Chitinimonas arctica: one gene and its partners. The protein of the gene in region 2 interacts with the protein of the main gene of each other region in a pairwise test. Links are inferred from orthologs where the notes say so. Each region holds a gene or a part of one and is shown on either strand. Other genes may lie near its edges.

Region 1 (4,098 bases), 230 kb from region 2 along the record:
TATCAGAAGCGCCTGATGATTTCATATTATTAATAAGCCCTGGTTTCATAAAAATAGAAAAATTCTGGGGTGGCTATGATTAAACTATTCGTTTGGACTTGTGATGCTTTCATAGGAGGTTCTCCTGCCGATCATGTCTGGATAACTAACTATGACGTTGCCCTTCATCGGTATCCTACCTTGGAAGATGTAGCAGAAGCTGGCCGTTTCAACTGGGTATGTTGGGGCGACTACCGAGTACAAGGTACGCAATTTGCGTCGGTCAATGCTTCGATCGCAATTGCAAGCTGCATTTGTCTGCCTAATGCTAGTTCTAGGCAGGATCCACGAGCCCGAGGAACAGTTTTTAGCTATGGGTTGCATGGGGTTTGCCACCAACTTGCCAATCAAATTCTATGGTCTAGCAACGGTAGGGTTGGTCCGTCGGTCACATCCCCGTTGACGGTGAAAGGTGTTCGTGGGTATGGTTTGACGGAGTTCGCTTACGGAACATATGGGTTCAATAGTAGGGCGTGGGTGCGACGCAGGGATCATTGTGCCTCCCTGGGTGCAGCTGGATCGGTGTGGCATGCGACATCAGGAGGGGCAGCGATAATGGGCTCGACAACGGAAGCCGACGGTTTTGAGCGTGAAGCTAGAGCATTTCTCGGCTCAACCAATCAGAACCAACTCGTGAGCCTGCTTCGGATACGAAGCCATTATCAGGCAGCCTTGCGGGCGTGTGCGCTTCAGGAGAGTGTGACGGCTGAAGTGATAAATGCAGTTCATATCAAGTATTGCGGCCAGGCGTTGCAACTGCTTGGTCCAGAGCTCTTCGAACAACTTTTCGACGTGCCCGCCGATGTTAAGGCTAAGTTGGTTGATCCTGAGATCTTTGCTCGCCAAAAGCTGGCGGCATGACCAATCAGGGTACTTTGCTTGGTACCGAGGCTCATGCTTTGGCAGGCTGAGTAAAACGAATTAAAGCGATTGATGGCTGTTACGAGGGCCCGCGACACCACATTGGCTCTTTGCCTTTCTCTCCTCCCACGCCATAGACCAAGACGGGTGCGCGACCCGCTACTACTCCCAAGGCAACGGGCAATGCGTCGCTCGTTGCCATAGCCGGATTCCTGCCCCTTTCGTTATGCACTATTATGGTGCGCTCATGCGCCAAAAGCAGGCTGGCTTTCTACTCTAGCCGGCTTTCCCCGGCACAAGTACTTGATTGCACAATCCTGGCCCGCTCCTTGCTATGGCATTTGCTAGCCCAGGCCCAGCAGCGTTGCGCCATATTTGAGCCAGGCCAGCCACCGTTCCTCGAACCTTTCATTGTGACCGCCATGTCTCTATCCGCCTTTGCCGGCCTAGATCTGTTGGAAACCGCGGTCATCGTGCTCGATACCGGGCAGGCTGTGCGGCATCTGAATACCGCGGCGGAAGCGCTGTTCGAGCTGTCGGCGCGCGAGACGGTGGGGCGGCCGCTGTCGGCGTGCTTTTCCGAACCGACCGAAATCCTGGCGGCCCTGGCGGCTGCCGAGAAGCAGAACGCCAGCGTGACCGAGCACGATGTAGCGTTGGCACTGCGTCTGGGCAATACCATCCATGTCGGTTTCACGGTCAGGGAAATCGAGGCGCCGGCATTGACCGTGCTGGAATTCCGCCAGACCGACCAGCAACGCAAGATCGCCAACGAAGAGCGGTTGGCTGCTCAGCAGCAGGCCAACCGCCAACTGATCCGCAATCTGGCGCACGAGATCAAGAACCCGCTGGGCGGCATACGCGGTGCGGCGCAATTGCTGAAAAAAGAGCTGCCGGACCCGGCACTGAAGGAATACACCCAGGTGATCGTCGATGAGGCGGACAGGCTGCAAAGCCTGCTGGACCGCCTGCTGACGCCGCATAGCCTGCCGCAGCTGGGCGAGCTGAATATCCATGAAGTGCTGGAACGGGTGCGCAGCGTCCTGCTGGCCGAGTATCCCAATGGCCTGGCGGTCCGGCGCGACTACGACACCAGCGCGCCGGACCTGTACGGCGACAAGGAGCAACTGATCCAGGCGGTACTGAATATCGTCCGCAATGCGGCTCAGGCCATGCATGGCGCCGGGCAGATCGTGCTGAAGACCAGGGTGGCCCGGCAGGTCACGCTCAATCGCCGGCGCTTTCCGCTGGGCTTGATGCTGGAAATCACCGATAACGGTCCCGGCATCCCCGACCATATCCGCGATACGGTGTTCTATCCCCTGGTCTCGGCCCGCCCTGGCGGTACCGGCATCGGCCTGCATCTGGCGCATACCTTTGTCCAGCAGCACAACGGCACGATAGATTTCATCAGCCAGGCTGGCCGGACCAGCTTCACCATCACGCTGCCGCTCAATGGCTGGACGCCGCTGGACGGCGGCAAATAAACGACAAGCGACCATGAAACCTGTCTGGATCATTGATGACGACCGTTCCATCCGCTGGGTATTCGAAAAGGCATTGGGCCGCGAGGACATAAATTTCCGAGCCTTTGCTTCCGCCGCCGAGGCGGTCGAGGCGCTGAAGCGCGAAACGCCCATCGTCGTGGTGAGCGATATCCGCATGCCGGGCGAATCGGGGCTGGACCTGCTGGCCTTGCTGAAGACGCGCTATCCGCGCCTGCCGGTCATCATCATGACCGCGCATTCCGACCTGGAAAGCGCGGTGGCGGCATTCCAGGGCGGGGCCTTCGAGTACCTGCCCAAGCCATTCGACGTGGATCACGCTGTCGACCTGATCAGGCGCGCCATGGAGGAGAGCCTGAAGCAGGAGGTGGTGGAAGCGCCGCAAGAGGCCGCACCGGAAATCCTCGGCCAGGCACCGGCCATGCAAGAGGTGTTCCGCGCCATCGGCCGGCTTAGCCAGAGTGCCGCCACGGTGTTGATTACCGGTGAATCGGGGTCCGGCAAGGAATTGGTCGCCCGGGCGCTGCACCGCCATAGCCCCCGTGCCGACAAGCCTTTCGTGGCCATCAATACCGCCGCCATTCCCAAGGATTTGCTCGAATCCGAGTTGTTCGGGCATGAGCGGGGCTCGTTCACCGGCGCACAGAGTCAACGCACCGGCCGCTTTGAGCAGGCCGAGGGCGGCACGCTGTTTCTCGATGAAATCGGCGATATGCCGCCCGAGCTGCAAACCCGGCTATTGCGGGTGCTGTCGGACGGATTTTTCTACCGGGTGGGGGGACACGCGCCCATCAAGGCCAATGTCCGGGTGATTGCCGCGACCCACCAGGCATTGGAAGCGCGGGTCAAGGCGAACCTGTTTCGCGAAGACCTGTTTCACCGGCTGAATGTAATCCGCTTACGCTTGCCTGCCTTGCAGGAGCGGCGCGAGGATATTCCCTTGCTGGCACGGCATTTTCTTGCCCGATCGGCACGCGAACTGGGCAGCGAGGTCAAACGGCTGAGCGAAGACGCGATGCGTTTGCTGGCGGGATTCGCGTTTCCCGGCAATGTCCGCCAGCTGGAGAATCTCTGCCACTGGATCACGGTGATGGCGCCCGGCCAGACCGTTGGACCAGCCGACCTGCCGCCGGAATTGAAGGAGCAGGACAGCGCGGGCGACAGCCGCGGCGATTGGGCCACCTTGCTGGCGCAGGAAGCCGATAGACGGCTGCGCAACGGCGAACGCGGCTTTATCGAGGCACTGACCCAGCAGTTCGAACGGACCCTGATCCTACGGGCCCTGGCCGCAACCGGGGGCAAGCGCATCGAGGCGGCCGAGCGATTGGGCCTGGGCCGCAATACCCTGACCCGCAAGATCCAGGAGTTGAACCTGGAGCGGGAGATCGGCGGGGAGTGAGTAAAACCGTCGTGCTCCGGTTTGCTTATCCCATCAGCCTGTCTTTTCCGAACTTCTGCTCCAGCAGTTGGCTATGTGCCAGCAACTGGTTCAAGTCGCCGGAAAATACCTCGGCTTGCAAGCCATCCATACCATCGGCCAACAAATGTAGTTGCTCCAGCAGCAGTTGGTGCGGGGTCTTGCCATTGGCGGTGGTGGCCACCCTGGCATAGACCGGCGGCAGGCGCAAATAGGTTTCGATCGTTTGGGGCAGGTGGCGCAGCAAGGTCTGCTTGAGTTGCACGCGGCTGGCCG
Region 2 (3,888 bases):
ATCTGAACCATCGGGTAATCCCCTGTTTCAAAAAATGGATTTTACAGAAAATCGGCCCTGTGCCAAAACATCAAAGACACTTCCTTTTGTGTTTTAGCGTTATACGGTTCGACTGGCTATCTCAAAGCAAAACGGCCCGTCTTTCGACGGGCCGCGCGGATGCTGGATTTCCGACCTTCCCAGCGTGTTGCCATAGCGCTCTATAGGTTATATGCCTTTTCACCGTGGCTGGTCAGGTCCAGACCTTCGCGCTCTTCGTCCTCGGCCACGCGCAGGCCGATAACCAGATCGACCAGCTTGAAGGCGATAGCGGATACACAGGCGGACAGCAGCACCGTGACCAACACGCCTTGCGTCTGGATCCAGACTTGCGAAGCGATGGAATAGCCCTCGGCCGCCTTGTTGGCCACATTGTCCCAGATGCCGGTCCCGCCCAGATCCGGCGAGGCGAACACGCCCGTCAGGATGGCGCCCAGGATACCGCCGACGCCGTGCACGCCGAACACATCCAGCGCATCGTCCGCTCCCAGCAGGCGCTTCAGGCCATGCACGCCCCACAGACAGACCACGCCGGCCAGGCCGCCGATAGCCATGGCGCCGCCGATACCGACAAAGCCGCAGGCCGGGGTTATGGCCACCAGGCCGGCCACCGCGCCGGAGGCCGCGCCCAGCATCGAGGGGCGGCCCTTCCAGGCCCACTCCACCGTCATCCAGGCCAAGGCCGCGACGGCGGTCGCCACCCAGGTATTGATAAAGGCCAGCGCGGCGACGCCGTTGGCTTCCAGGGCCGAGCCGGCGTTGAAGCCGAACCAGCCGAACCACAGTAGCGAGGTACCGATCATGGTCATGGTCAAGCTATGCGGCGTCATGGCCTCCTTGCCGTAGCCCACCCGCTTGCCGACGAAGTAGGCGCCGACCAGGCCGGCCACCGCGGCGTTGATATGCACCACCGTGCCACCGGCGAAATCGAGCGCGCCTTTCTGGAACAGCCAGCCGGCGGTCGCGGTGGCAGCATCGGCCGCCGCTTGCGAGGTATAGGCATCCGGACCGGTCCAGTACCAGACCATATGCGCCATGGGCAGGTAGCTGAAGCTGAACCAGATCACCACGAAGGCCAGCACCGCGGCGAAGCGGGCGCGCTCGGCGAAGGCGCCCAGGATCAGGCCGCAGGTAATGGCGGCGAAGGCGCCCTGGAACACGATATAGATGAACTCCGAGACCGCTACGCCCTTGGAGAAGGTCGCCGCCATGGAATCGGGCGTCACGCCTTTCAGGAACAGCTTGGAGAACGAGCCGAAGAAGGCATTCCCCTCGGTGAACGCCACGCTGTAGCCGTAGACCACCCACAGCACCGAGATCAGCGAGAACACCACGAACACCTGCATCAGCAGGCTAAGCATGTTCTTGGAGCGCACCAGGCCACCGTAGAAGAGGGCGAGGCCGGGAATGGACATCAGGATCACAAAGGCGGTGGCCACGAACAACCACGCGTTGTCGCCCTTGTTGATGGTTGGGGCAGCCCCCGCTGCGGCAGCCGGTGCAGGCGCCACCACCGCAGATGGCGCTTCGGCAGCCGGAGCTGCGACCGTGGCCGGCGCGGCAACGGCCGGCGCGGCAACCACGGTCGCTGCCGGTGGGGTCGCGACTTCTTCGGCCCAGGCGATGCCCAGGCTCATGGCGCCGGCCAAAGCCAATGCGCTAAGGAGTTTTCTCATGTTCTCTGCTCCCTGACCGGTTTACAGCGCGTCCGCGCCGGTTTCGCCGGTACGGATACGGATCACTTGTTCGAGATCGAAGACAAAGACCTTGCCGTCGCCGATCTTGCCGGTATTGGCTGCCTTCTCGATGGCTTCGATCACCTGCTCCAGCAGATCGTCCTTGATGGCGATCTCCAGCTTTACCTTGGGCAGGAAATCAACCACATACTCCGCGCCGCGATACAGCTCGGTGTGGCCCTTTTGACGGCCGAATCCCTTGACCTCGGTCACGGTCACGCCTTGCACGCCAATGGCGGACAACGCTTCCCGGACCTCGTCAAGCTTGAACGGCTTGATGATGGCGCTAACGAACTTCATCTTCGCTCCTAATGGTAAGAACCAGAGAACTGCCTATGGGACTAGCATTAGCATGGGTCGTGCCATCTTTATATTTCTTTACGGATCAATAGCTTGCATGGATATACTGACGCCGTGACTGGCGGACCGCACCGCTTTGGTGCGTCGAGTACCGCAGTCGCTTGCCCATGGTGCGAGACGCACTTCTCGACGCGATTTGTTAGACTGGCTGGAATTAAATTGATGCTTCCAGGAGTCACCCATGCTTGCCCAACGCCTGTTCGACGAAGTGAGCGGCAAATTGTCCGAGGTGCTGGCCGCCGGCCCGGCCCGCGATATAGAGAAGAATGTCCGTGCGGTTTTGACCGCCGGTTTCGCCAAGCTGGATCTGGTGACGCGCGAGGAATTCGAAGTACAGCAGGCCGTGCTGGCCAAGACGCGCGAATTGCTTACCGGCCTGGAAGCGCGGATCGCCGCCTTGGAAAGCCGCAAGATCGCCGTGGCGGACGATAATCCGCAGGATGATTTTTAAGGAAGCTGGCCGGGAAAGCGGATTTCGCCGGTAAGGAAAATAACTTTAGCGTCATACCGGCGTTCGCCGGTATGACGCTGTCGGACTGCAGGCCGGATGTCTTTAAGCCAGGCGCGACTTCATGGCTTCGCAGGCGCGCACCAGCTCGCGGCAAATGCCCGGCTCCCAAGCCGAATGGCCGGCATCCTGGACGATTTCCAGTTGCGAGCCAGGCCAGGCCTGGTGCAGCTCCCAAGCCGACAAGGGCGGACAGAGCACATCGTAACGGCCCTGGATGGTGATCATGGGCAGGTGCGAAATCCGGCCCACATTCGCCAGCAAGGCGTTTTCCGGCAGGAAGATGCGGTTGACGAAATAATGCGCTTCGATACGGCCGACGCCCAAGGCCACATTGTCATTGCCGTAATTGGCCTGGACGGCGGGATCGGGGAAGAGCGTGGCGCATTCGCCCTCGTAGACGCTCCAGATGCGGGCAGCCGGCATATGGACGGCACGGTCGCCATCGTTCAGGCGCTTATGGTAGTTACCCAACAGGTCGTCGCGCTCATCTGCCGGAAGATAGTCGGCGAAACGCGACCAGGCTTCCGGAAAGAACTGGCGCATGCCGCGCATGAACCAATCGATTTCCCAGCTGCGGCACAGGAAAATACCGCGCAGGACGAAGGCCAGGCAACGCTCCGGGTGGGCCTCGCCGTAGGCCAGCGCCAGGGTCGAGCCCCAGGAGCCGCCGAACACCATCCATTGCGAGATGCCCAGCATTTCGCGCAGCAGCTCGATATCGGCGATGAGATGCTGGGTCGTGTTGGCGCCCATCTCGCCCACCGGCGTGGAACGGCCGGCGCCGCGCTGGTCGAAGATCACGATGCGGTAGAAGTCCGGATCGAAGAACTGCCGGTGCTTGGGGCTGGCGCCCGAACCCGGCCCGCCATGCAGAAACAGTACCGGCACCCCGTTCGGGTTGCCCGATTCCTCCCAATACATCGTATGGACAGCGTCCAAGGGCAGCATGCCGCTGCGATTGACGTCTATGGCGGGGTAGAGTGTGCTTCGTTCGGTCATGGTCATAGGCTCAGAAGTCCAAAAAGCATGCGGCTGGCAATCAGCAGCAGCAAGGCGGCGAAACATTTCTTCAGGGTGGCCACCGGCAGGCGGTGAGCCAGTGCGGCACCAAAAGGAGCGGTGACCACGCTGGCCAGTGCAATGCCCAGCAAGGCCGGTAGATAGACAAAACCCATGCTGCCGCTCGGCAGGCCGGGAACCCCGATACCGTTGAGGGCATAGCCGGCCAGGCCGGCCACCGCG
Region 3 (4,204 bases), 2.3 Mb from region 2 along the record:
CGCGGCTATCAGCTTGGTCGCGCCATCGGTCACCAACTGCGCGATCTTGGGCAAGGCCAGTTCGGTGACCAGCATCTCGCTGATATGGCTGAGCGTTTCATTGATATTCGCTTCGTCGCGCAGGCGCCTTTCGGAGTGCTTCTGCGCGGTGTAGTCCACCAGCATATTGACCGCACCGATCAGGGTGCCGTGCTCATCCCAAATCGGCGAAGGGTAGGCCAGAAAGGGTACGCGGCTACCGTCCCGGCGCTCGGCCATTGCTTCGATGCCGCGTAGCGGGCGACCCTCCTTCAGGGTGATGGCCATCGGGCACTCTTCATGGGGCAAGTGGGTGCCGTCCGGCCATAGCAGCCGCCAGGCGCCGCACCACTGGCTGCTGCCGATGACCGGTTCCCAGCCCCACAGCGCCACGGCCGCTGCGTTGAAGGAGGTGATATAGCCTTTGGCGTCGGTGGTATAGATGGCTGCCGGCAGCGCTTGCAGCAATTCGCTGGGCGTGCGCTGGTTTTCATGCAGGGCCTGCAAGGTCTGGTAGCGCGCGGTGGTTTCGGTACAGCAGCAGATCGCGCCGATCAGTACCTGGCCTTCGTCGAATACCGGCTCGATCTGCAATAGCGCCACTGCACGCGTACCGTCCTGCCTTTGTACGATGACTTCCTGCTCATGGTTGCCCGTGCCGGTGCGCAAGACCTGCGCCATGGGCTGTTTGTCATGCGCGAAGGAGCTGCCGTCAAGGTCGAGCAGCTGATAGGCACCGCAATACAGTTCGCGGCCATCCTGTATCAGCGGTTCGCGACCCCATAGTGACGCCGCCCGCCGGTTGAACCAACGGATACGGCCATCGGCATCGCAGGCATAAGCCGCCATCGGCAAGCCTTCACGCAGGACCAGCGGCATGTCGAGAATGGCGGCGCTGGAGGCAAGCGCGCTGGGTGGTGCTGCGTTCATATCGTGTTGGATCCGCAAGGGAGTGAGGCCTAGTCCGGTGGGAGTGCTTTCAGCATAGCCGACCAGGCCGTCCGGCCGATGGTCGCCTGGCGTGGGCTTGCGCGGCATCGCTGCTACAGCCGCAAGGTTTCCATCAAATCCGCTTCCAGCCGAACCAGCGACTTGGGATCGGCCAGCGCCTGCCCGGAAATGGTAAAGGTATCTTCCGCCCGTTCGCCCAGCGTCATGATCTTGGCCGAATGGATGGCGATGGCATGGGCCGACAGCACGCGGGCGATGCGCGACAGCAGGCCGGGCCGGTCGCCCGCCACCAGGGAGAGGATATGCAGGCGTTGCTTGTCGTCTTGCCGTATCAATACCTGCGGCGGCAAGGGGAAGTGCCTGAGCACACGGCTGACGCGTCCGCTCAAGGGTGGGGGCAGGGCATCGTCGCGCACGATCAGCTGTGCCAGCTCGTATTCGATGTAGCCTACCAGGTCGCGGTACTCGGTATCGTGGCCGTCGGCGGTATGGACGTAGAAACTGTCCAGGGCATAGCCCTTCAGCGTGGTGTAGATCTTGGCGTCGAAAATGCTGTAGCCGGTACGTTCGAAAAAGGCGCAGATGCGGGCGAACAGGTCGGGACGGTCGGGGCAGTAGACCAGCACCTGCAAGCCGCCGTCGGCCTCGGCCGGCCGGGCCCGCACCACCACTTCATCCTTGTCGAAGCGACCCCACAGTATCCGCCCATGCCAGGCAATTTCCGGCGCATCGTGGCGCAGGAAATAGACCGCATCGAGCGTCTTCCAAAGTGGCCGGTGCGCATCGTCGCGCAGGCCATGGCGGCGCATCTGGCTCTCTGCTTCCTGCCGGCGCTCATCGAGGGCGTCGATGGTATTGAGGGTTTCGCCGCTGAGGTAGCGCCGCGTGGCACGAAACAGGTCTTCCAGCAGCTTTGCCTTCCAGGCGTTCCATACCTTGGGACTGGTGCCGCGGATATCGGCCACGGTCAGCAGATAGAGCGCATTGAGGTGGCGTTCGTTGCGGACGATCTGGGCGAAGGCTTCCACCGTTTCAGGATCATAGACATCCTGCTTCTGCGCCACGCTGGACATGGTCAGATGGTGTTCCACCAGCCATGCCACCATCTCGGTGTCTTCGCGGTCCAGGCCATGCGAGACGCAGAACTCGCGGGCATCGACCTTGCCCAGCTGCGAGTGGTCGCCACCGCGGCCCTTGCCGATATCGTGGAACAAGGCGCCCAGGTAAAGCAGCTCGGGCCGCTCGAATGCCTCGATCAGCTGCGAGCAGGCCGGGTACTCGTGGTTGAAAGCCGGTGTGGCGAAACGGCGCAGATTGCGCAACACCATCAGGATATGTTCGTCCACGGTGTAGACGTGGAAAAGGTCGTGCTGCATGCGGCCCACGATCTTGCCGAAGGCCGGAATATAGCGTCCCAGCACCCCGTACTGGTTCATCCGCCGCATGACCCGGGTGGTGCCCCAGGGCTGGCGAAGAATCTCCAGGAACAGCCGCTTATTGACGGGATCGCGGCGGAAGGCAGCATTGATGCGTGGCCGGGCATGCCAAAGCGCCCGCAAGGTGTCGGCACCTATGCCGGAGAGTTGCGGATGCTGCTGCAGCACCAGGAAGGTTTCCAGGATGGCCGACGGGGTTTGTTCATAGACATCGGGGTGGGCGATCTCCAGCAGATGGCCGCGGGCGACGAAACGTTCGTTGATGGCCTCGATCTCCAGGCGCGCCCGGCCATACAGCTTGCGGCGCACCGCCTGGATCAGCAAGGGCTGCAGCTGCGCGACAATCCGGGCGGACCGGTAGTAGACCGCCATCAGCTGCTCGCTGGCGCGATCGGCGCCGTTGTCCACATAGCCGAACCGTTTGGCCAGGGTATTCTGATAGTCGAACAGAATACGGTCCTCGCGGCGATTGGCGGTGAGATGCAGGGCGATGCGGAAAGACCACAGCATCTTCTCGGCGCGCTTGAGCTTGCGCAGTTCCTGGCCGGTCAGTACCCCGGATTTATGCAGGCTGTCCCAATCGCCGCCCAGGCCGCAGGCACCGGTCAGCCACAGGACCAGGTGCAGGTCGCGCATGCCGCCGGGCGCCTCCTTGACGTTCGGCTCCAGCTTGTTGACCGAGCCCTGGTAGCGTTCGTGGCGCTGTTGCTGCTCCAGCAGCTTTGCCTCGAAAAAGGCCCGCTGATCGAGCTGCCCGAATACCGATTCCACCAATTCCCCATAGGCGGGGCCGGAACCGGCCAAAAGACGGGTTTCCAGCAGGGTGGTGCTGACGGTGATATCGCGCGCTTCCGCCAGGCACTCGCTGAGCGTGCGGACGCTATGGCCGACTTCCAGGCCCAGATCCCACAGCAGGCCGACCAGGCTTTCCACTTTCTGCAGGGTGTGCTTGCCGGCATTCGCGGGCAGCAGGATCAAAAGATCGATATCGGAGCAGGGAAACAGCTGGCCACGGCCATAGCCGCCCACCGCGATCAAGGCGGCCTGCGGGTCGATCTCCAGTTCGCGCCAGCGCTCGACCAGGAAATGATCGACCAGGCGGGCATCGGCCTCCACCAGCTCGGCTGCCCGTTCGGGGTCGTGATAGTCGTGATGCAGCAAGGCTCGCGCGCTTTGCAACTGCCGGCGCAGATCCGGGATGGGAAGTGAAGCGTTCATGGCGGCCAGCTCTGGAGGGACAGCTACTATCTTTACCGCTTTGCCGGTAGATAGGGAAGTACTGTATTTAGTGGGGGGCGCGTCAGCACCGGTCTGGCGCCGGGCCACGCTGCAATCGCACCAGGGCCAGTCCATCCGGGGTGGTAAATGGGGTGGAGGGTAAAAAGCCCATTTCCCGGTACAAGGCCAATGCCGGCAGATTGGCTGCTGCCGTGGTGACGGTGATTGCGGCGTATTCGTCGTTGTCTATCAAGGCCTGCAATAGCTGGCGGGCGATACCCTGGCGCTGCCAGGCGGGTGCCACCACCAGGCGGCAGATATCCGCTTGTCCGGCTTGCGCCAGATAACCCACGGCACCGCGTAGCTCGCCATCCACCCGCCAGCCCAGCACGGTCTCGCCGCAATCGAGCAGTTCCGGCAAGGTTTCCCGCAGCGGCGGCAAGGCGGGATAGCCGATCAGTTCCGCTTCCTGCTGGTAGGCCACGCGTTGCACCTGCAGCAGCTCCAGGGCGAGCAGGGTATCGGCAAGATCGATCTGTACCAGCATGCTGGAGACTCCGCGGATAGCCGTTGCGCCGGCA

What was found.
Region 1: the proteins of glnK (region 2) and glnL interact in binary tests that used the Escherichia coli proteins (3 or more experiments, as listed by UniProt). The link is inferred for Chitinimonas arctica from one-to-one orthologs.
Region 3: the proteins of glnK (region 2) and FNU76_RS01070 interact in binary tests that used the Escherichia coli proteins (3 or more experiments, as listed by UniProt). The link is inferred for Chitinimonas arctica from one-to-one orthologs.

The regions. Positions count from the first base shown.
Region 1 is NZ_CP041730.1:2,777,671-2,781,768, forward strand. Bases 363-3,354 are described here. They hold glnL (nitrogen regulation protein NR(II)), read left to right. Parts: upstream 363-1,322; coding sequence 1,323-2,387; downstream 2,388-3,354. Other genes in these bases: FNU76_RS12550 (hypothetical protein), read left to right, coding at 595-900; ntrC (nitrogen regulation protein NR(I)), read left to right, coding at 2,401-3,354. In the rest of the region: more of ntrC, read left to right, coding at 3,355-3,804; FNU76_RS12565 (hypothetical protein), read right to left, coding at 3,830-4,098.
Region 2 is NZ_CP041730.1:2,546,089-2,549,976, reverse strand. What follows is about bases 407-3,188. They hold glnK (P-II family nitrogen regulator), read right to left. Parts: upstream 2,076-3,188; coding sequence 1,737-2,075; downstream 407-1,736. Other genes in these bases: pip (prolyl aminopeptidase), read right to left, coding at 2,689-3,188; FNU76_RS11535 (accessory factor UbiK family protein), read left to right, coding at 2,317-2,586; amt (ammonium transporter), read right to left, coding at 407-1,715. Also shown: purE (5-(carboxyamino)imidazole ribonucleotide mutase), read right to left, coding at 1-11; more of amt, read right to left, coding at 201-406; more of pip, read right to left, coding at 3,189-3,645; FNU76_RS11525 (sulfite exporter TauE/SafE family protein), read right to left, coding at 3,648-3,888. UniProt on the Escherichia coli protein: Involved in the regulation of nitrogen metabolism. Regulates the activity of its targets by protein-protein interaction in response to the nitrogen status of the cell.
Region 3 is NZ_CP041730.1:230,633-234,836, reverse strand. Bases 843-3,940 are described here. They hold FNU76_RS01070 ([protein-PII] uridylyltransferase), read right to left. Parts: upstream 3,624-3,940; coding sequence 1,062-3,623; downstream 843-1,061. Other genes in these bases: FNU76_RS01065 (GNAT family N-acetyltransferase), read right to left, coding at 3,706-3,940; FNU76_RS01075 (PAS domain S-box protein), read right to left, coding at 843-1,056. Outside these bases: more of FNU76_RS01075, read right to left, coding at 1-842; more of FNU76_RS01065, read right to left, coding at 3,941-4,170.